2 regions of the Streptomyces sp. NPDC007945 genome follow, and region 2 is predicted to be linked to the other one. Evidence: predicted binding sites of a transcription regulator. Region 2 holds the regulator's gene; the other holds the start of a gene.

Region 1 (10,076 bases), on a different contig from region 2:
GGGCTCGTTCCGGCGTCGGGACTCGTGCCGGCATCGCGGTTCGTGCCGGCATCGCGGTTCGTGCCGGCATCGAGGTCTGACCCGGCACCTGGGCCTGACGCGGCACGGGGGCTCGTCCCGGCGTCGGGGCTCGTGCCGGCATCGCGGCTCGTGCCGGCATCGCGGCTCGTGCCGGCATCGCGGCTCGTGCCGGCATCGCGGTTCGTGCCGGCATCGAGGTCTGACCCGGCACCGGGGCTCGTCGCGGCACCGGGGCCCGCCCCCGCGTCTGAGGGCGTCCCCGCATCGGGGCCCGCCCCGGCATCCAGGCCCGCCCCCGCGGCCGTGGTCCTCCCCGCATCGGGGCTCGCCTCGGGGACGGAAGCCGCCCCCGCCTCAGGAGTGGCCCCCGCACCGGAAGCCGCTCCTGCTCCCGCGGCCGCTCCCGGAGTGGCCCCCGCGCCGGAGGACTTCCCCGCGTCGGGAGCGTCGCCTCCGGGCCGGGTCGTGCCGGGGACCGGGGCCGGCGCGGTGTCGTCTTCGCCGGTCGTGCCGCCTGCGTGCACCCCGCACCTCCCGCGCGTGTTTCGTGGACTGAAAGTTTCCCGTCGCCCCGGGCATCGCCGCAGCTCCTTCAGTATTTCGCAGGAGTAGACCAACGGCGGAACCCGGGGCCTCTTCCACCGCCCTGTCTACGTGCGTAGAGTCGCCGTCGAGCACGTGACTGACATGTCCACACCACTTCCACCTCCGGGAGTCACGCCATGCGTGTGCGCAGATCCGTCCCCCTCTCCCTGCTCGCCGGCCTCGCGGCCACCGCCCTCGTCCTGCCCCTCGCCGGTCCGGCGGGCGCCGCCGACCCCGGTGCCCGCGCCGCCGTCCCCGCGCGCGGCACCGCCCACATGGGCATGGGCGTCCTCAAGCACGACGGCCGCGGCGCGGCCCCCTCCGGCGGCGTCTCCGCCCTCGCCACCTGGACGGAGGGCGTCGACGTCTCCAGCCACCAGGGCAACGTCGCCTGGTCGACCCTCTGGAACAGCGGCGTCAAGTGGGCCTACGTGAAGGCGACGGAGGGCACGTACTACAAGAACACCTACTTCACGCAGCAGTACACCGGCTCGTACAACGTCGGCATGATCCGCGGCACGTACCACTTCGCCACCCCGGACACGACCACCGGCACCGCCCAGGCCGACTACTTCGTCAACAACGGCGGCGGCTGGTCCAAGGACGGCAAGACCCTGCCCGGCGTGCTCGACATCGAGTGGAACCCGTACGGCGCCACCTGCTACGGCAAGACCCAGTCCGGGATGGTCACCTGGATCCGCGACTTCCTCAACCGGTACAAGGCCCGCACCGGCCGCGACGCCGTCATCTACACGGCGACCAGCTGGTGGAAGCAGTGCACCGGCAACTACTCCGGCTTCGCCTCGACCAACCCGCTGTGGATCGCGCGGTACGCCTCCGAGGTCGGCGAACTCCCCGCCGGCTGGCCGTACTACACGATGTGGCAGTACACCTCGTCCGGCCCGACGGTCGGCGACCACAACCACTTCAACGGCGACCTCTCCCGCGTCCAGGCGCTCGCCAACGGCTGACGCCGGCGCGGAGAACGGCGGTCCAGGGGCGCGGCGGCGCCCGGGACCGCCGTTCCCGTGCCCGGGGCTTTTTCGGTGCACCCTCTTGCCGATTGGTATGGACCAATGCGAGTCTCTACCCGGCCGCACGGGATTCAACTTCCGTGCGCCCCGCGCGCGTTGCTCGTTCCGTACTCCCCCACGCACGAGAGAGAGCCCCCCGCATGCCGTCCTCCCGCCGTACCGCCGCCGGCGTCGCCGCCCTGTCCGCCGCCGCGGCCCTCGTCGGCCTCACCCCGACGACCGCCGCCGCCCACGGAGCCGTGTTCACCCCCGTGAGCCGGATCGCCGCCTGTTTCGCCGAGGGCCCCGAGAGCCCCGACTCGCAGGTCTGCAAGGACCTCGTCGCCGACTCCGGCACCCAGCCGCTCTACGACTGGAACGAGGTCAACATCGCGAACGCGGACGGCAACCACAAGGCGGTCATCCCGGACGGCAAGCTCTGCTCGGCGAACCGCGAGAAGTACCGGGCCCTGGACTGGGCGCGCACCGACTGGGCGGCCACCCCCGTGAAGGCCGGCCCCTTCGACTTCAGGATCCGCGCCACCGCCGCCCACTCCGGCACGATGACCCTGTACATCACCAAGGCCGGCTTCGACCCGACCCAGCCGCTGAAGTGGTCGGACCTCGACGCCACCCCGGCGGCCGTGTACCCCACCACCCGCACGGCCACCGACGGCTACTACTCCTTCACCGGCAACCTGCCCGCGCGCACCGGCCGGCACGTCGTCTACATGGTGTGGCAGCGCAACGACAGCCCCGAGGCCTTCTACAGCTGCTCGGACGTCACCTTCGGCACGGCCGCCGCGGCCACGGCCGCCAGGGCCGAGGCGCCCACCGAGGCCGAGCTGGCCGCCGGTGCCGAGCTGTCCACGGTCAGCCACGCCGGACACGGCGGCGACGAGCTGCCCCCGGCGCTCTCCGCCGAGGCCTCCGCCGCACCCGCCTCCCCGCTGCCGATGGCCCTGGCCGGCGCCGGCGCGCTCGCCGTCTTCGGCGCGGGCAGCCTCCTCCTGGGCCGCCGCCGCGGCTCCTCCGGCTCCTCCGGCTCCTAGGAGCCGGAGGCCCGGCGGGAGGCGGGCGCGGCACGGGGCCGCCCCGCCCCTCCGGCGGCCCCCGGGGAAGGCCCCGGCCCCCGAGGGTTGCTCGCCCCCCTCCCGCCCCGCCCCCCGGAGCCCGCTCCGGGGGGCGTTTTCGCGCCATCTGCACCGGGACGGGTGGAAGACGGGACGTTCGTGGACAGCCTTGGTGAAAGCTCTGTTCGAACGGCCGTCCGCACCACCGTCCGCCCGTGAAGGAGAGCGCTCCATGCGGAACCAGCAGCGGTGGGTCTACCACCGCGGGGAAGGGCTGCGCACGTTCGGGGTGGAGGAGGAGCTCCTCCTGGTCGATCCCGACACCGGACTCCCCCAGCCCCTCTCCGGCACCGTCACCGAGATCGCCGCCTGGCACGCCGACGCCGGGCCCCGCCGCGGCGAGGCACCGGAACCGGCGAAGCCCGAGCTGTACGCCGAGCAGCTGGAGATCGGCACGACCCCCTGCACCACCACCGCCCAGCTCGCCGACCAGCTGCGCCGGGCCAGGCGCGCGGCCGCGGCCGCCGCCGAGGAGGCCGGGGTGGCGGTCGCGGCCCTCGCCACCGCGCCCATGGACTTCGGTCCGCTGCTCACCCCCGACGAGCGGTACCGCCGGATCCACGACCGGTACGCCCACCTCGTCGACGAGGAGTTCGCCTGCGCCTGCCACGTCCACGTCCACCTCGCCTCGGCCGAGGAGGGCGTGGGCGTCCTGGACCGGATCCGCCCCTGGCTCGCCCCGCTCCTCGCGCTCAGCGCCAACTCCCCCTACTTCCAGGGCGTCGACACCGGATACGCCAGCTGGCGCCACCAGCTGTGGCAGCGCTGGCCGATGTCCGGCCCGAGCGAGCTGTACGGGGACGTGGAGGCGTACGAGCGGACCACGCGCGAGATGCTCGCCAGCGACGTGCTGATCGACGACCACATGGTCTACTTCGACGCCCGGCTCTCCCGTCGCTACCCGACCGTGGAGATCCGGGTCGGCGACGTCTGCCTGGACCTGGAGGACACGGTCCTGCTCGCGGTGCTGAGCCGCGCGCTGGTCGAGACCGCGGCCCGGGAGTGGCGGCGGGGCCGGCTCCCCGACCCGGTCTCGACGGTCGTGCTGCGGCTCGCGGCCTGGCGGGCCAGCCGGTACGGCCTCGGCGGCGAGCTGCTCGACCCGCGCAGCTGGCGGCCGCGCCCGGCCGGCGAGGTCCTGCACGCGCTGCTCGACCACGTGCGCCCCGCCCTGGAGGACGCGGGCGACCGGGAGCGCGCCGAGGCGGGCGTGGCGCGCCTCCTCGCCCGAGGCACCGGCGCGGACCTCCAACGGGCCGCCCGCGCCGGGGACCCGACCCTGGCCTCGGTGATCGTCGAAGCCGTCCGCCGCACGACCCCGGCGTGAGCGTCCGCACGCGCCCGGGGTCGTGGACGGCCGTACGGGCCCCGGGCGGGAACGGCCTACGGCACCGGGGGCGCGACGGCCTTAGGGCCCCACGGGGAAACGGTCGTACGGCGTCGGGGTCGTAGACAGCCGTACGGCCCTCCAGGCAGGAACAGCCGTACGGCCCTTGGGTCGGAACGGTCGTACGGCCCCCGGGTCGGAACGGTCGTACGGCCCCCGGGCCGGAACGGTCGGACGGCGCTGGGTCGTGGCGACCGTACGCCCCCCACGCGGGAACGGGCCTGCACGGCGCCGGCCGTGAAGGGCCGTACCGCCCCGGCCGTGGACGCCGGAGGCCCCCGGTACGCGCGCGTACCGGGGGCCTCGGCGGGGCCGGGGTGGATCAGGCGGCCACCGGGACCGGGACCTCCGCCGGGGCCAGGGCGATCTCCAGGACCTGGCGGACGTCGGTCACCGGGTGGACCTCCAGCTTCTCCAGGACCTCGGCCGGGACGTCGTCCAGGTCGGCCTCGTTCCGCTTGGGGATGACCACGGTGGTGATGCCCGCCCGGTGCGCTGCGAGCAGCTTCTGCTTCAGGCCGCCGATCGGCAGCACCCGGCCGGTGAGGGAGACCTCGCCGGTCATGGCCACGTCGGTGCGGACGAGCCGGCCGCTGAGCAGCGACGCCAGCGCGGTCGTCATCGTGATGCCCGCGCTCGGGCCGTCCTTCGGGACCGCGCCCGCCGGGAAGTGGATGTGCACGCTCCGGTCCTTGAGGCCGGTGACGGGCAGCTCCAGCTCCGCGCCGTGCGAGCGGAGGAAGGAGAGCGCGATCTGCGCGGACTCCTTCATCACGTCGCCCAGCTGGCCGGTGAGGGTCAGCCCGGCGCCGCCGGTCTCCGGGTCGGCGAGGGACGCCTCCACGAAGAGGACGTCGCCGCCTGCGCCGGTCACCGCGAGTCCGGTGGCCACGCCGGGGACGGCGGTGCGCCGCTCGGACGGGTCCTGGGCGGACTCGGGCACGTGGTGCGGGCGCCCGATGAGGTCCCGCAGGTCCTCGGGCGTGACCGTGAACGGCAGCTCGCGGTCGCCGAGTTCGTGCTGGGCCGTCACCTTGCGGAGCAGCCGGGCGACGGCCCGCTCCAGGGTGCGGACGCCGGCCTCGCGGGTGTACTCGCCGGCCAGCTTGCGCAGCGCGGCCTCGTCGATCGTCACCTCGCCGGTCTCCAGGCCGGCCCGCTCCAGCTGCCGGGGCAGCAGGTGGTCGCGGGCGATGACGACCTTCTCGTCCTCGGTGTAGCCGTCGAGGCGGACCAGCTCCATGCGGTCGAGCAGGGCCTCGGGGATGGCTTCGAGCACGTTGGCGGTGGCGAGGAAGACCACGTCGCTGAGGTCGAGCTCGACCTCCAGGTAGTGGTCGCGGAAGGTGTGGTTCTGCGCCGGGTCGAGGACTTCGAGGAGGGCCGCGGCGGGGTCGCCGCGGAAGTCGGAGCCGACCTTGTCGATCTCGTCGAGGAGGACGACGGGGTTCATGGACCCGGCCTCCTTGATCGCGCGGACGATCCGGCCGGGCAGGGCGCCGACGTAGGTGCGCCGGTGGCCGCGGATCTCGGCCTCGTCGCGGACGCCGCCGAGGGCGACGCGCACGAACTTCCGGCCCATGGCGTGGGCGACGGACTCGCCGAGGCTGGTCTTGCCGACGCCGGGCGGCCCGACGAGGGCGAGGACGGCTCCGCCGCGGCGGCCGCCGACGACGCCGAGCCCGCGCTCGGCGCGCCGCTTGCGGACGGCCAGGTACTCGGTGATGCGTTCCTTCACGTCCTCCAGGCCGGCGTGCTCGGCGTCCAGGACGTCCTTGGCGCCCTGGATGTCGTAGCGGTCCTCGGTCCGCTCGTTCCACGGCAGTTCGAGGACGGTGTCGAGCCATGTCCGGATCCAGGAGCCCTCGGGCGACTGGTCGCTGGACCGCTCCAGCTTGTCGACCTCCTTGAGGGCGGCCTCGCGGACGGACTCGGGGAGGTCCGCGGCCTCGACGCGGGCGCGGTAGTCGTCGGACTCCTCGCCCTCCTTCTCGCCGTTGAGCTCGCGCAGCTCCTTGCGGACGGCTTCGAGCTGGCGGCGGAGCAGGAACTCGCGCTGCTGCTTGTCGACGCCCTCCTGGACGTCCTTGGCGATGGTCTCGGCGACCTCCTGCTCGGCGAGGTGCTCGCGGAGCTGGGCGGTGGCGAGCTTGAGGCGGGCGACGGGGTCGGTGGTCTCCAGGAGCGCCACCTTCTGCTCGACGGTGAGGAAGGGCGAGTACCCGGAGTTGTCGGCGAGCGCGCCGACGCCGTCGATCTGCTGCACCCGGTCCACGACCTGCCAGGCGCCGCGCTTCTTGAGCCAGGTGGTGGCGAGCGCCTTGTACTCGGTGACCAGCTCGGTCACGGCGCCGGGCAGCGGGTCGGGCACGGTCTCCTCGACGACGGTCCCCTCGACCCACAGCGCCCCGCCGGGCCCGGTCGTCCCGGCCCCGATCCGCACCCGTCCGATGCCGCGGATGAGCGCCCCCGGGTCGCCGTCGGACAGCCGGCCGACCTGCTCGACGATCCCGAGCACGCCGGTCCCGGCGTACGTCCCGTCCACGCGCGGCACCAGCAGCACCCGCGGCTTCACGCCGCTGCCCTTGGCCGCGGCCTGCGCGGCCTCGACCGCGGCCCGCACGTCGTTGTCGGAGAGGTCGAGCGGAACCACCATCCCGGGCAGCACGACCTCGTCGTCGAGCGGCAGCACGGGCAGCGTCAGCGGTGCGGACGGCTTGGACTCAGAAGCCATGATCTCCCCTTCGGCAGTCAAGTTGAGTTATGCCGACTCAATGCATGTGAGCCCGCGAATGTTCCCCGCGTCTTGTTCGCTGTGAGCGATCACCGGATCGCCGCACGTGGGAGCGCCGAATCCGCCGGTGGGACGGATGGCGCCGCGGAGGCTCCGCCCCGTGGGGCCGGTGCGTGGCGTGTTCCGGCTGCGGCGGGGGCCGGGGACGGGCATGCTCGGCGCATGGAGCATGCGGTGAGGCGGCGACGGGTGTGGGGCGCGGTGCCGGGGGTCGTGGCGGCGCTGGTGCTGGGCGTGGGCGGGTGCGCGGACGCCGACGTGCCGCCGGAGCCGGGCGGCGGGAAGAGCGGGTCGAGCACGGACCCCTCGGCCCGGACGACCGAGCCGCGCTCCGGGGCCGTCCTGGTGGAGGTCGCGGTGAGCGGCGGATTCGCCGGCGTGGACAACCGGCTCACGGTGCGGGAGGACGGGTCGTGGACCCTGCGCTCCCGGGGCGGGGAGCCACGGACGGGGCGGATGGACGCCGCAGGGCTCGCCGGGCTGCGGGCCGCACTGGAGGACCCCGCCTACGCGCGCGTGCCCGAGCGGCCGAGCGAGCGGCCGGTCTTCGACGGCTTCCAGTACACGGTGACGTACCACGACCGGACGGTCGTCGCGGGCGACGGCGAGCGCCCCGCCGCCCTCCAGCGCGTCTTCGACGCCCTCCCGGAGGGCGGCCCGCCCACGGCGCCCTGAGCCGCGCGGCGCCCGCCCGCGGCGCCCTCGTCCGCCCACCCCAGCGTCACCCCGTGACTCCACAACGTGTTTGTCCCGCGCGCCCGTGCTCCGCGAGGATGGCCGGGACGCCCCGTACCGACACGACGAGAAGCGGAGTGACCGCCCATGAACACCCCCGTCACCCTCGACCGCCGCGAGGGTCCGTACGGCGAAGTCGTCCTGCGGCGCCGCGACACCGGGGACCGCACCGACTTCGAGATCATCGCCAACGGCACGTTCCTGATGGACACCTCCGACGGGCGCTCGGAGCGGCTGCTCGTGGACGCGGCCATGGCGGCGCTGCCCGAGCACGCGCGCGTGGGCGCGTCCGTCCTGATCGGCGGGCTCGGCGTCGGCTTCTCGCTGGCGCACGCCGCCGCCGACCCGCGCTGGGGCCGGATCGCGGTGGTGGAGCGGGAGGACGCGATCATCGACTGGCACCGCGGCGGCCCGCTCGCCTCGCTGTCCGGCCGCGCGCTCGCCGACGAGCGGACCGTGATCCTGCACACGGACCTCGTGACGTACCTGGAGACCACCGCCGACACCTACGACGCGCTCTGCCTGGACATCGACAACGGCCCGGACTGGACCGTCACCCAGGACAACGAATCCCTTTACGGCTCATGGGGTTTGGCGTTCTGCGCCGCCCGTCTGAACCCCGGCGGCGTGCTCGCCGTGTGGTCGGCGCGGCCGTCCGCCGATTTCGAGGAGTCCTTGCGGAATGCCGGATTCAGCGGGGTACGGACCGAAGAGGTCGCGGTTGCCCGGGGCGTCCCCGACGTGGTCCACCTCGGCATCAGGCCTGCGTAGCCGGGACGCCGCGGCTACCTCTAGGCTGCTGCACCGACATCGGCGACGCGAGGCGGGGCAATGGAGCAGACACACACCGGTCATCAGGGTGCGGCCACTCCGGGGGCCCAGCGGCGCGTCCTGGTCGTCGAGGACGACGCGACGATCGTGGAGGCGGTCTCCGCCCGGCTGCGCGCCGAGGGCTTCCTGGTGCAGACGGCCACCGACGGCCCCGCGGCCGTGGAGGCCGCCGAGGCCTGGCAGCCGGACCTGATGGTCCTCGACGTGATGCTGCCCGGCTTCGACGGCCTGGAGGTCTGCCGGCGCGTGCAGGCCCGGCGCCCGGTGCCGGTGCTGATGCTCACCGCCCGGGACGACGAGACCGACATGCTGGTCGGGCTCGGCGTCGGCGCCGACGACTACATGACGAAGCCTTTCTCCATGCGCGAGCTGGCCGCCCGGGTCCACGTGCTGCTGCGCCGGGTGGAGCGGGCGGCGCTCGCCGCCGTGACCCCCCGCAGCGGGACCCTGCGCCTGGGCGACCTGGAGATCGACCACGCGCAGCGCCGGGTGCGGGTGCGGACCGAGGACGTGCACCTCACCCCGACCGAGTTCGACCTGCTGGTCTGTCTCGCCGGCACCCCCCGCGCGGTGCTCTCCCGGGAGCAGCTGCTCGCCGAGGTGTGGGACTGGGCGGACGCCTCCGGCACCCGGACCGTGGACAGCCACATCAAGGCCCTGCGCCGGAAGATCGGCGCCGAGCGGATCCGCACGGTGCACGGTGTCGGATACGCGCTGGAGACCCCGGCGTCGTGAACCGGCCGGCGCGGCGCCCGGGGGGGTCCAGGCGCCGGATCGCGATCTCGATCAAGACGAAGCTGGGGGCGCTGGTCGTCGGGGCGGTGCTGCTGACCTCGGGACTGGCCCTGGTGGCGATCCGCACGTCCACCGAGTTCCGGTACATCACGATCTTCGCGATGATCGCGACGCTGCTCATCACCCAGTTCGTGGCGCAGTCGCTGACGGCGCCGCTGGACGAGATGAACACGGTGGCGGGGTCGATCTCGCGGGGCGACTTCTCGCGGCGGGTGCGGGGCGCCGACCGGCGCGACGAGCTGGGCGACCTGGCCTCGACGATCAACCGCATGGCGGACGACCTGGAGGCGGTGGACCGGCACCGCAAGGAGCTGGTCGCCAATGTCTCGCACGAGCTGCGCACGCCGATCGCGGCACTGCGGGCCGTCCTCGAGAACGTGGTCGACGGGGTCTCGGAGGCCGATCCGGAGACGATGCGCTCGGCGCTGAAGCAGACGGAGCGGCTGGGCCGGCTCGTGGAGACGCTGCTCGACCTGTCGCGGCTCGACAACGGTGTCGTCCAGCTGCGGGCGCGCCGTTTCGAGGTGTGGCCCTATCTGTCCGGGGTCCTGCGGGAGGCGAACCTGGCCGCCGCTCAGCGCGGGCTGCCGTCGACGTCCGGTCTGCACCGGCGCACGGACGTGCACCTGCACCTGGACGTGTCGCCGTCCGACCTGACGGCGTGCGCGGACGTGGAGCGGCTGCACCAGGTGATGGCGAACCTGATCGACAACGCGGTGAAGCACTCGCCGCCGCACGGTCGCGTGACGGTGCGGGCCCGGCGCGGCCCGTACCCGGAGTCG
Region 2 (10,076 bases):
CGACGCGGTTGAGGGACTGCTTCTCCTTCTCCCAGCGGGCGGTGAGGCCGCGCAGCTCCTCCTCGCGGTCGGCGAGGTCGCGGCGGAGCTTCTCCAGGCGCTGGACGCTGGCCGGGTCGGTCTCCTTGGCGAGGGCCAGCTCCTCCATGCGGAGCCGGTCGACGGAGCGCTGGAGCTCGTCGATCTCGACCGGGGAGGAGTCGATCTCCATGCGGAGCCGGGAGGCGGCCTCGTCGACGAGGTCGATGGCCTTGTCGGGGAGGAAGCGGGAGGTGATGTACCGGTCGGAGAGGGTCGCGGCGGCCACCAGGGCGGAGTCGTTGATCTGCACCTTGTGGTGGGCCTCGTACCGGCCCTTGAGGCCGCGGAGGATGGCGACGGTGTCCTCGACGGACGGCTCGGCGACCAGGACCTGCTGGAAGCGGCGCTCCAGGGCGGGGTCCTTCTCGATGCGCTCGCGGTACTCGTCGAGGGTGGTGGCGCCGACCATGCGGAGCTCGCCGCGGGCCAGCATCGGCTTCAGCATGTTGCCGGCGTCCATGGCGGAGTCGCCGCCGGCGCCGGCCCCGACGACGGTGTGCAGTTCGTCGATGAAGGTGATGATCTGGCCGTCGCTCTCCTTGATCTCGGAGAGGACGGTCTTCAGGCGCTCCTCGAACTCGCCGCGGTACTTCGCGCCGGCGACCATCGCGCCGAGGTCCAGGGAGACGAGCCGCTTGTTCCGCAGCGACTCCGGGACGTCGCCCTTCACGATCCGCTGGGCGAGGCCCTCGACGACGGCGGTCTTGCCGACGCCGGGCTCGCCGATGAGGACCGGGTTGTTCTTGGTGCGCCGGGAGAGGACCTGGACGACCCGCCGGATCTCGTGGTCGCGGCCGATCACCGGGTCGAGCTTGCCCTCGCGGGCGGCGGCGGTGAAGTCGGTGCCGAACTTCTCCAGGGCCTTGTACGAGCCCTCCGGGTCGGCGGTGGTCACGCGGCGCCCTCCCCGGGACTTCTCGAAGGCGTCCTGGAGCCGGCGGGCGGTGGCGCCCTGCCGGTCGAGGACCTGGCCGGCCTGCCCGCCCTTGGCGGCGAGGCCGATGAGCAGGTGCTCCGTGGACAGGAACTCGTCACCGAGCTTCTTGGCGCGCTCGGCGGCGTCCGCGATGACGGCGAGCAGCTCGCGGTTCGGCTGCGGCGGCGCGACGGTAGAGCCGGTCACGCTGGGCAGGGCGGCGAGCAGCCGCTCGGCCCCGGTGCGGACGGCGGCCTGGTCGGCCTCGACGGCGGCGAGCAGATCGGTGATGTTCTCGTTGTCCTGACCGGCCAGCAGCGCCAGAAGAAGATGTGCGGGGGTCAGGTCGGCGTGCCCCTGGGACACGGCGCGGCTGCTCGCCGCGTTCAGCGCGTCCCGGCTCCTGTTGGTCAGTTCTGCGTCCACGTGCGGGGTCTCCTCCTGGGTGTGGTCCTCTGGGTCCTTCTTACTTCTCTGACTCATACAGCGTACATAAAGTTGAGTCTATTCCGCTCAAGGTATCGGCGGGGCGAACGCCGGGGGTAGTTTCCGGGCATGGCGACTGACCCGAGGAACCCCCCGGACTCGTACCTCAGCTTCTGGCGCGAGTACCACATGTGCACGCTGACCACCCCGCGCCCGGACGGCACCCCGCACGTGGTGGCCGTCGGCGTCACGTACGACCCCGAGCACGGCCTGGCGCGGGTCATCACCAACAAGAACAGCCGGAAGGTCGCCAACGTCCTGGCGGCGGGCGCGGAGGGCGCGCGGGTCGCGGTCTGCCAGGTCGACAAGGGGCGCTGGGCCACCCTGGAGGGCGTCGCCCGGATCCGCGCGGAGGCGTCGGAGGTCGCCGACGCGGTGGCGCGCTACGCCGAGCGCTACGGCCGCACCCCGACGCCCAACCCCGACCGGGTCGTCATCGAGATCGCCCTCACCCGGGCGATGGGCCGCGCCTGACCCCTCGCGCCCGCGCCCTCCTGCGGGAACCGCCCCGGAAAAGCACAACGGCGCCATCGCGGTTCAGGTCCGCGATGGCGCCGTTGTGTGGGGGAAGCACCTGGGCGATCTACAACGACGGGGGGATCGCTCAGGCACTGCGGGGGGTGGCGGAGATGGTCTCGGATTCGAACCGCGCCTCGACCGGCTGGTGGTCGCGCTGGTCCAAGTTGACGAAGATCATGCCGTACCGGATGGCACAGCGGACGGGCTGGGGGGCGCCGCGTGGACGGCGGAGGCACCGGTAGGCACGGATGTCCTCGTCGTCCCCGCGGACGACGACGATCGGCTCACCGAAGAGGGTGACCTTCAACGACTCGCCACGGCGCGGCACCGCGGTGACGAGGTCGATGAAGTGCCACCCCGACCGGTAGGCACTCGCCATCTCGCGTCGAAAACGAGGGTCTTCGGGAACCGTCATGCCCTGACGGACCCCCAGCCGGGGTCGGCGGCCGGCGCCACACCCCATCCGGGATCGGCGACCGTCGACTGCAGCAGACCCCAGCCCGGATCGGCGCTGACGACCTGCGTCTGCGAACCCCACCCCGGGTCCTGGGCCATCGAGACAGCGCCCACAGCTGCAGCAGCCATCAGCGCGGCACCGACTACGGTGCGTATGAGCTTCTTGGACATGACCGAGCAACCTCACTCGAAGGTGTGTAACTACCTGCTCCCCCGCAAGTCACGACGATCGCTCACTCATGCCGTTTCCACCACTCGCCCAATGCATCATGTTCCTGTAATGCAAGAGCCTGGGGGTGTACGTATGCGGATAGAACCTGACCAAAAGGTGCATTCTCACACGCACGCAGACCTGTGCGAACCGGGCACTCGGCTCTACTCGGAGGCCCTCAGAGAAGGCCGGATCGCCCGGTCCGAGATCTCGCCCGCACCCTGCCTGATGGACCTGGACCTGCTGCGCCCCGACCCCGACGACGCCGAATGGCTCCGCCCCGTGGCTCCGACGGCCGCCCTCGCCCGCCTCCTCGACCCGCTGGAGAAGGAGATCCAGGAGCGCCGGCGCATGACCGTCACCCTCGCCGACGCCTTCGAACCCTTCATGGCCCTCGGCGCCCGCGACCCCTCGATGACCCACGCCATCACCGTCCTCGAAGGACTGGAGCGGATCAACGACAGCCTGGACCGCGCCGTCGCCGCATGCACCTCGGAGCTGCTCACGGTACAGCCGGGGAAGGGCCGCAGCGCGCAGACCTTCGGAGAAGCACTCCGCCGGGTGCGGCCGCTGCTCGGCCGGGGCATCCGGATGCGCACGCTGTACCAGCACACCGCGCGCCACCAGCCCATCACCCTGGCGTACCTGGAACGCATCGGCTCCGAGGTCGAGGTCCGGACGCTGGAGGAGATCATCGACCGGCTCATCATCGTCGACCGCAAGGTCGCCTTCGTCCCGGCCAGCCGCGACCGCACCATCGCCCTCGAACTGCGCCACCAGGGGCTCGTGGAGTACCTCGGCGGCGTCTTCGACCAGTTCTGGCTCCAGGCGACGCCCCTGGACGCCCCGGTCACCTACCAGCCGCAGCTCAGCGGGATCACCGGCGTCCAGCGCTCCATCGCCCGGCTCCTCGTCGAGGGCCATGTCGACGAGGCCATCGCCCGCCGGCTCGGCATGAACGTCCGCACCTGTCGGGCCCACATAGCGAAGCTCGCGGCCACCCTCGGCAGCGGGAGCCGCGCCCAGCTCGGCTACCTCATCGCCCGCTCCGGCCTGCTCGAACGCGAGATCTGACCGCCGGACGCGCGAAAGGCCCCTCCCAGCGGGAAGGGCCTTCAACGGTCCACGGCGGCGCGGTCGGCGGCCGCCGACCGGCGTCGGCCGGGGTCAGTCGCCGCGCTTCGGCGCCGGCCGCCAGACGACCAGGGCGCTGGTCTGCTGCACGTCGGTGTACGGCACCAGGTCGCGCCGGTACGAGGCGTGCACCTGGGCCTCGCGCTGGCGCATCGCGGCGGCCGCGCCGTCGACGGCCGCCGAGAGCTCGGCGACCCGGGACTGGAGCGCGGCGACCTGGTTCTCCAGCTCGATGATGCGCTTGATCCCGGCGAGGTTGATGCCCTCGTCCTGCGACAACTGCTGGACCTGGCGGAGCAGTTCGATGTCGCGGGCCGAGTAGCGCCGACCCCGGCCGGCCGTGCGGTCCGGGGAGACCAGGCCCAGGCGGTCGTACTGGCGCAGGGTCTGCGGATGCAGCCCCGACAGCTGGGCCGCCACCGAGATGACGTACACCGGGGTCTCGTCGGTCAGTTCGTACGGGTTGCGTCTGCGTCCGTCCACCGCGTCAGGCTCCCTTCGCCGCCTCGAACAGCTCCGCCCTGGGGTCCGTCGAGGCGGTCGCCTCGCGGTAGGTCTCCAGGGCCTCGCGGGCCTTGTCGTCCAGTTCCTTGGGCACCGCGACCTCCACCGTCACCAGCAGGTCGCCGCGCGTGCCGTCCTTGCGGACCGCGCCCTTGCCGCGGGCGCGCATGGTCCGGCCGTTCGGGGTGCCCGCGGGCAGCTTGAGCGTGACCGCGGGGCCGCCGAGCGTCGGGACCTTGACCTCGCCGCCGAGCGCCGCCTCCACGAAGGAGACCGGCACCGTCACGGTGAGGTTGTCGTCCTTGCGCCCGAAGACCGGGTGGGCGTCGACGTGCACCACGACGAACAGGTCGCCGTGGGGTCCGCCGCGCTCGCCCGGGGCGCCCTTGCCGCGCAGCCGGATCTTCTGCCCGTCGGAGACGCCCGCCGGGATCCGGACCTGCATGGTCCGCGAGGACTTGGCCCGCCCGGAGCCCTTGCAGACCTCGCAGGGGTTCTCGGCGATCAGGCCGCGGCCCTTGCAGTCGACGCACGGGTCGGTCAGCGAGAAGCCGCCGCCGCTGCCGCGCGAGACCTGGCCGGTGCCGACGCAGGTCGGACACACCCGCGGCGTGCCGTTCTTGTCGCCGGTGCCCGAACAGGCCGTGCAGGGCTGCTGGCTGGACATCCGCAGGGGCACGGTCGCGCCCTCGATCGCCTCGGTGAAGCTGAGCGTCACCTCGGACTCGATGTCCTGGCCGCGCCGGGGCTGGGTGCGGGCACCCGCGCCGCCGCCGCGGTTGAACAGTCCTCCGAAGACGTCCCCGATGCCACCGCCGCCGAAGCCGCCGGCCCCGCCCTGGGCGCCTCCGAAGAGGTCGCCCAGGTCGAAGTTGAACGAGCCGCCGGCCCCGGGCCCGCCGGCCCGGAAGCCGCCGTTCCCGAAGAGGGCGCGCGCCTCGTCGTACTCCTTGCGCTTCTTGGGGTCGCCGAGGACGTCGTTCGCCTCGGAGATCTCCTTGAAGCGCTCCTCGGCCTTGGTGTCGCCCTTGTTGGCGTCCGGATGGTTCTCGCGGGCGAGCTTCCGGTACGCCTTCTTGATCTCGGCCTCGGTGGCGTCCTTGGGGACGCCGAGGACCTTGTAGTAGTCCTTCTCGACGAAGTCCTTCGTGCTCATCGACGTCCCTCCTCCCGCGCGCGGGTGTGGCTGCTTACTCGCTGTCCTTCTCGGAGTCGTCCGACTCCTCGGCCTTCGCCGCACCGCCGGGCTGCGCGCCCGGCTGGGGCTCGGCGACGGCCACCCGGGCGGGCCGGACGGTCCGCTCGCCGATCCGGTACCCCGGCTGCAGGATCGCGACGCAGGTCGTCTCGGTGACGTCCGGCGCGTACGAGTGCATCAGGGCCTCGTGGATCGTCGGGTCGAAGGGCTCGCCCTCCTTGCCGAACTGCTGGAGCCCCATCTTGGCGACCACGGTCTCCAGCGATTCGGCGACCGACTTGAAGCCGCCCACGAGCTCGCCGTGCTCCCGGGCCCGGCCGATGTCGTCGAGGACCGGGAGCAGGTCGGACAGGAGGCTCGCGACCGCGATCTCCTTGACCGTGACCCGGTCCCGCTCGACCCGGCGCCGGTAGTTCTGGTACTCCGCCTGGAGCCGCTGGAGGTCCGCGGTCCGCTCGGAGAGCGCCGTGCGGGCCTGGTCCAGCTGCGCCAGGAGAGCCGTGTCCGTCACGTCCCCGGCCGGGGCCGCCGTGTCCTCGGTGGACTCGGTGGACTCGGCGGCGTCGCCGGCGTCGCCGGAGGGGACGTCGGGCTTCTCCTCGAAGCCCGGAGTCTCCTCGCTCACGCCTGGCCGTCCTTCTTGGGCTCGTCGTCGACGATCTCGGCGTCCACCACGTCGTCGTCGGCCTTCGCCTGGCCGGCGTCGGCGCCACCCGCGGCCTGGGCGGCCTGGGCGTCGGCGTAGAGGGCCTGGCCGAGCTTCTGGGAGACGGCCGCGACCTTCTCGGTGGCGGTGCGGATCTCGGCGGTGTCCTCGCCCTTGAGCTTCTCCTTCAGCTCGGCGAGAGCGGCCTCGACCTCGGACTTCACGTCGCCCGGGACCTTGTCCTCGTTGTCCTTGAGGAACTTCTCGGTCTGGTAGACGAGCGCCTCGCCCTGGTTGCGGGACTCGGCGGCCTCGCGGCGACGGTGGTCCTCGTCCGCGTACTGCTCGGCCTCCTGGCGCATCCGGTCGACCTCGTCCTTCGGCAGCGAGGAGCCGCCGGTGACGGTCATCTTCTGCTCCTTGCCCGTGCCCAGGTCCTTCGCGGTCACGTGCATGATGCCGTTGGCGTCGATGTCGAAGGCGACCTCGATCTGCGGGACGCCGCGCGGGGCCGGCGGGAGGCCGGTCAGCTCGAACATGCCGAGCTTCTTGTTGTACGCCGCGATCTCGCGCTCGCCCTGGTAGACCTGGATCTGCACGGACGGCTGGTTGTCCTCGGCCGTCGTGAAGATCTCGGACCGCTTGGTCGGGATCGTGGTGTTGCGCTCGATGAGCTTGGTCATGATGCCGCCCTTGGTCTCGATGCCGAGGGACAGCGGGGTGACGTCGAGGAGCAGGACGTCCTTGACCTCGCCCTTGAGGACACCGGCCTGGAGGACGGCGCCGATGGCGACGACCTCGTCCGGGTTCACGCCCTTGTTGGCCTCGTTGCCACCGGTCAGCTCCTTGACGAGCTCGGCGACGGCCGGCATGCGGGTCGAGCCGCCGACCAGGACCACGTGGTCGATCTCGGAGAGGGCGATGCCCGCGTCCTTGATGACGTTGTGGAACGGGACCTTGCAGCGCTCCAGGAGGTCCGAGGTGAGCTGCTGGAACTGGGCGCGGGTGAGCTTCTCGTCCAGGTGCAGCGGGCCCTCGGCGGAGGCCGTGATGTACGGGAGGTTGATGGAGGTCTCGGTCGAGGAGGAGAGCTCGATCTTCGCCTTCTCGGCCGCCTCGCGCAGACGCTGGAGCGCCATCTTGTCGGCGGAGAGGTCGACGCCGTGACCGTTCTTGAACTGGGTCACCAGGTAGTCGACGACGCGCTGGTCCCAGTCGTCGCCACCGAGGTGGTTGTCGCCGTTGGTGGCCTTCACCTCGACGACGCCGTCGCCGATCTCCAGGAGGGACACGTCGAAGGTGCCGCCACCGAGGTCGAAGACGAGGATCGTCTGGTCGTCCTTGTCGAGGCCGTAGGCCAGGGCGGCCGCGGTCGGCTCGTTGACGATGCGCAGGACGTTGAGGCCCGCGATCTCACCGGCCTCCTTGGTGGCCTGGCGCTCGGAGTCGTTGAAGTACGCCGGAACGGTGATGACCGCGTCGGTGACCTTCTCGCCCAGGTAGGCCTCGGCGTCGCGCTTCAGCTTCTGGAGGATGAAGGCGGAGATCTGCTGCGGGTTGAAGTTCTTCCCGTCGAGCTCGATCTTCCAGTCGGTGCCCATGTGGCGCTTCACGGACCGGATGGTCCGGTCGACGTTGGTGACGGCCTGGCGCTTGGCCACCTCGCCGACGAGCACCTCGCCGTTCTTCGCGAAGGCGACGACGGACGGCGTGGTCCTGGCGCCCTCCGCGTTCGTGATGACGGTGGGCTCGCCGCCTTCCAGAACGCTGACGACGGAGTTAGTCGTGCCCAGGTCGATGCCGACCGCACGTGCCATTTCGATTCCTCCAGCTGACTGACTTGAGTGGAACTGACTCAAGGATGCATGACGGGATGGACGACGTCAACAGAGCTGAGTCGAGTCGACTCAACTCTTCGTCGGCCCGACCACTCAAAGAGACGCGAGAAGCGCGTCGCTCCCTGACGCGCGCCGCGAGAAGTGGGAGAGTCCCGATGCCCCGCGCGGGGCAAAGCGGGCATATTCCACGAACATCCCATCATCTCAGCCGGAGGGGTCCGGGGCATGACGGCGAACCGCACGCGGCACAGGCACCGCACCTTCGACCTCAAGCGCGCCTTCGACCTGTTCGGCGGTACGGCCCTGCTCGTCCTGCTCTCACCCGTGCTCGGCGCGGCCGCGCTCTCGCTCTCCCTCGCCCAGGAAGGGCCCGTGCTGCGCCGCCGCACCATGGCGGGGCTGCGCGGCCGGCCCTTCACCATGCTGACCCTGCGCACCCGGAGCCCGCTGGCCGCCCTGCCGCTGCTGCTGCACGTCGTACGGGGCCAGATGTCGCTCGTCGGACCCTGCCCGCTCTCCCCCGGCCACCCCGAGTGCACGGGCGAGGCGCGGCGCCGGCTCTCCGTCCGCCCGGGGCTGACCGGCCCGTGGCAGATCACCGACCGCTCCGACCTGCCCTGGGAGGAGCGCGAGCTGCTCGACCTCCACTATGTGGACCACCACTGGCTCGGCATGGATCTGGCGGTCCTGGCGCGTACGCTTCCAGCAGTCCGCCGTCGTCGTCTCCGTCGCGCCTCCGCCCGCCCGGCAAGGCTTGCCTGAGCGACACAGATCACCGCGAGGGCCGCTACAGCGTGGCGCCGGGAACCGGTAATCTCAGCACGGACTAATTAAGTTACCGCTTAGTAGGCTCAGGGCGAGAGTGAGGGCGAGGCGAGCACAGGCCGCCCCCGCCGCGCCCCAGGCCCGCCCGAGGAGCCCGTCATGCAACTCGCCGCGATCATCGTGTCGCTGACGCTGACCGTGGTCGGCGTTGCCCTGCTCGCTCGCGCCATCGGCCAGTTCGTCCGTTACTTCAAGCTCGGCCAGCCGGTCCCGGCCGGCACCCGCACGGACAACCCCTACCAGCGCAGCGTCACCCTGGTCCGGGAGTTCCTGGGCCACACCCGGATGAACCGCTGGGGCATCGTCGGCTTCGCCCACTGGTTCGTCGCGGTCGGCTTCCTGACCCTGCCGCCGACCATCGTCACGGCATACGGTCAGCTCTTCCAGGCCGACTGGACCCTGCCGATCATCGGCGGCTTCCTGCCGTACGAGATGTACATCGAGTTCATCGGCTCGATGACCGTTCTCGGCATCGCCACCCTGATGGTCATCCGCCTGCTGAGCCTCCCGAGCCGCGCGGGCCGCAAGTCCCGCTTCGCCGGCTCCAAGGCGGGCCAGGCGTACTTCGTCGAATGGGTCATCCTCACCATCGGCCTGGCGATCTACGTGCTCCGCGGCCTCGAGGGCGCGCTCCACCACGTCGAGCACTACGAGGCCGCGTACTTCGCCTCGTACCCGCTGGTCCTGCTCTTCAAGGGCATGTCGGTGGCGACGCTGCAGACGCTCGTCTACCTCTTCGCCATGATCAAGCTCAGCACCACCATGATCTGGATGATCACGGTCTCGCTGAACACCAACATGGGCGTCGCCTGGCACCGCTTCCTCGGCTTCCCGAACATCTGGTTCAAGCGCAACGCCACCGGCGAGACCGCCCTCGGCGCGCTCCAGCCGATGACGACCGGCGGCAAGCCGATCGACTTCGAGGACCCGGGCGAGGACGACGTCTACGGCGTCTCCCAGGTCGAGCAGTTCTCCTGGAAGGGCCTCCTCGACTTCTCCACCTGCACCGAGTGCGGCCGCTGCCAGTCGCAGTGCCCCGCCTGGAACACCGGCAAGCCGCTCTCCCCCAAGCTCCTCATCATGTCGCTGCGGGACCACGCCCACGCCAAGGCGCCGTACCTGCTCGCGGGCGGCGGCAAGGACATGGAGGGCAACGAGAAGGCCTCCGAGGAGCAGCTCAAGGACGTCCCCGCCGCGGCCCTCGCCGAGGCCGAGCGCCCCCTCATCGGCACCGTCGAGGAGAACGGCGTCATCGACCCGGA

What was found. Region 2 encodes HspR, which represses chaperone genes until heat shock. Its sites were predicted from a motif close to TTGAGNNNNNNNNNCTCAA; they were not measured.
Region 1: a site for HspR is predicted at 6,896-6,914, ahead of lon (endopeptidase La). Genes of this name have one in related genera too.

The regions. Positions count from the first base shown of each region.
Region 1 is NZ_JBIBJV010000002.1:432,650-442,725, forward strand. Features, by position in the region: gene ACFZCF_RS07240 (GH25 family lysozyme) at 744-1,577, shown strand; gene ACFZCF_RS07245 (lytic polysaccharide monooxygenase) at 1,781-2,671, shown strand; gene ACFZCF_RS07250 (glutamate--cysteine ligase) at 2,925-4,079, shown strand; gene lon (endopeptidase La) at 4,462-6,873, opposite strand; gene ACFZCF_RS07260 (hypothetical protein) at 7,096-7,608, shown strand; gene ACFZCF_RS07265 (spermidine synthase) at 7,756-8,439, shown strand; gene ACFZCF_RS07270 (response regulator transcription factor) at 8,500-9,234, shown strand; gene ACFZCF_RS07275 (ATP-binding protein) at 9,231-10,076, shown strand, end outside.
Region 2 is NZ_JBIBJV010000003.1:473,931-484,006, reverse strand. Features, by position in the region: gene clpB (ATP-dependent chaperone ClpB) at 1-1,423, opposite strand, end outside; gene ACFZCF_RS13050 (pyridoxamine 5'-phosphate oxidase family protein) at 1,553-1,957, shown strand; gene ACFZCF_RS13045 ((2Fe-2S)-binding protein) at 2,088-2,417, opposite strand; gene ACFZCF_RS13040 (hypothetical protein) at 2,414-2,629, opposite strand; gene ACFZCF_RS13035 (helix-turn-helix transcriptional regulator) at 2,763-3,743, shown strand; gene ACFZCF_RS13030 (heat shock protein transcriptional repressor HspR) at 3,837-4,286, opposite strand; gene dnaJ (molecular chaperone DnaJ) at 4,291-5,463, opposite strand; gene grpE (nucleotide exchange factor GrpE) at 5,498-6,130, opposite strand; gene dnaK (molecular chaperone DnaK) at 6,127-7,968, opposite strand; gene ACFZCF_RS13010 (sugar transferase) at 8,215-8,751, shown strand; gene ACFZCF_RS13005 (heterodisulfide reductase-related iron-sulfur binding cluster) at 8,914-10,076, shown strand, end outside.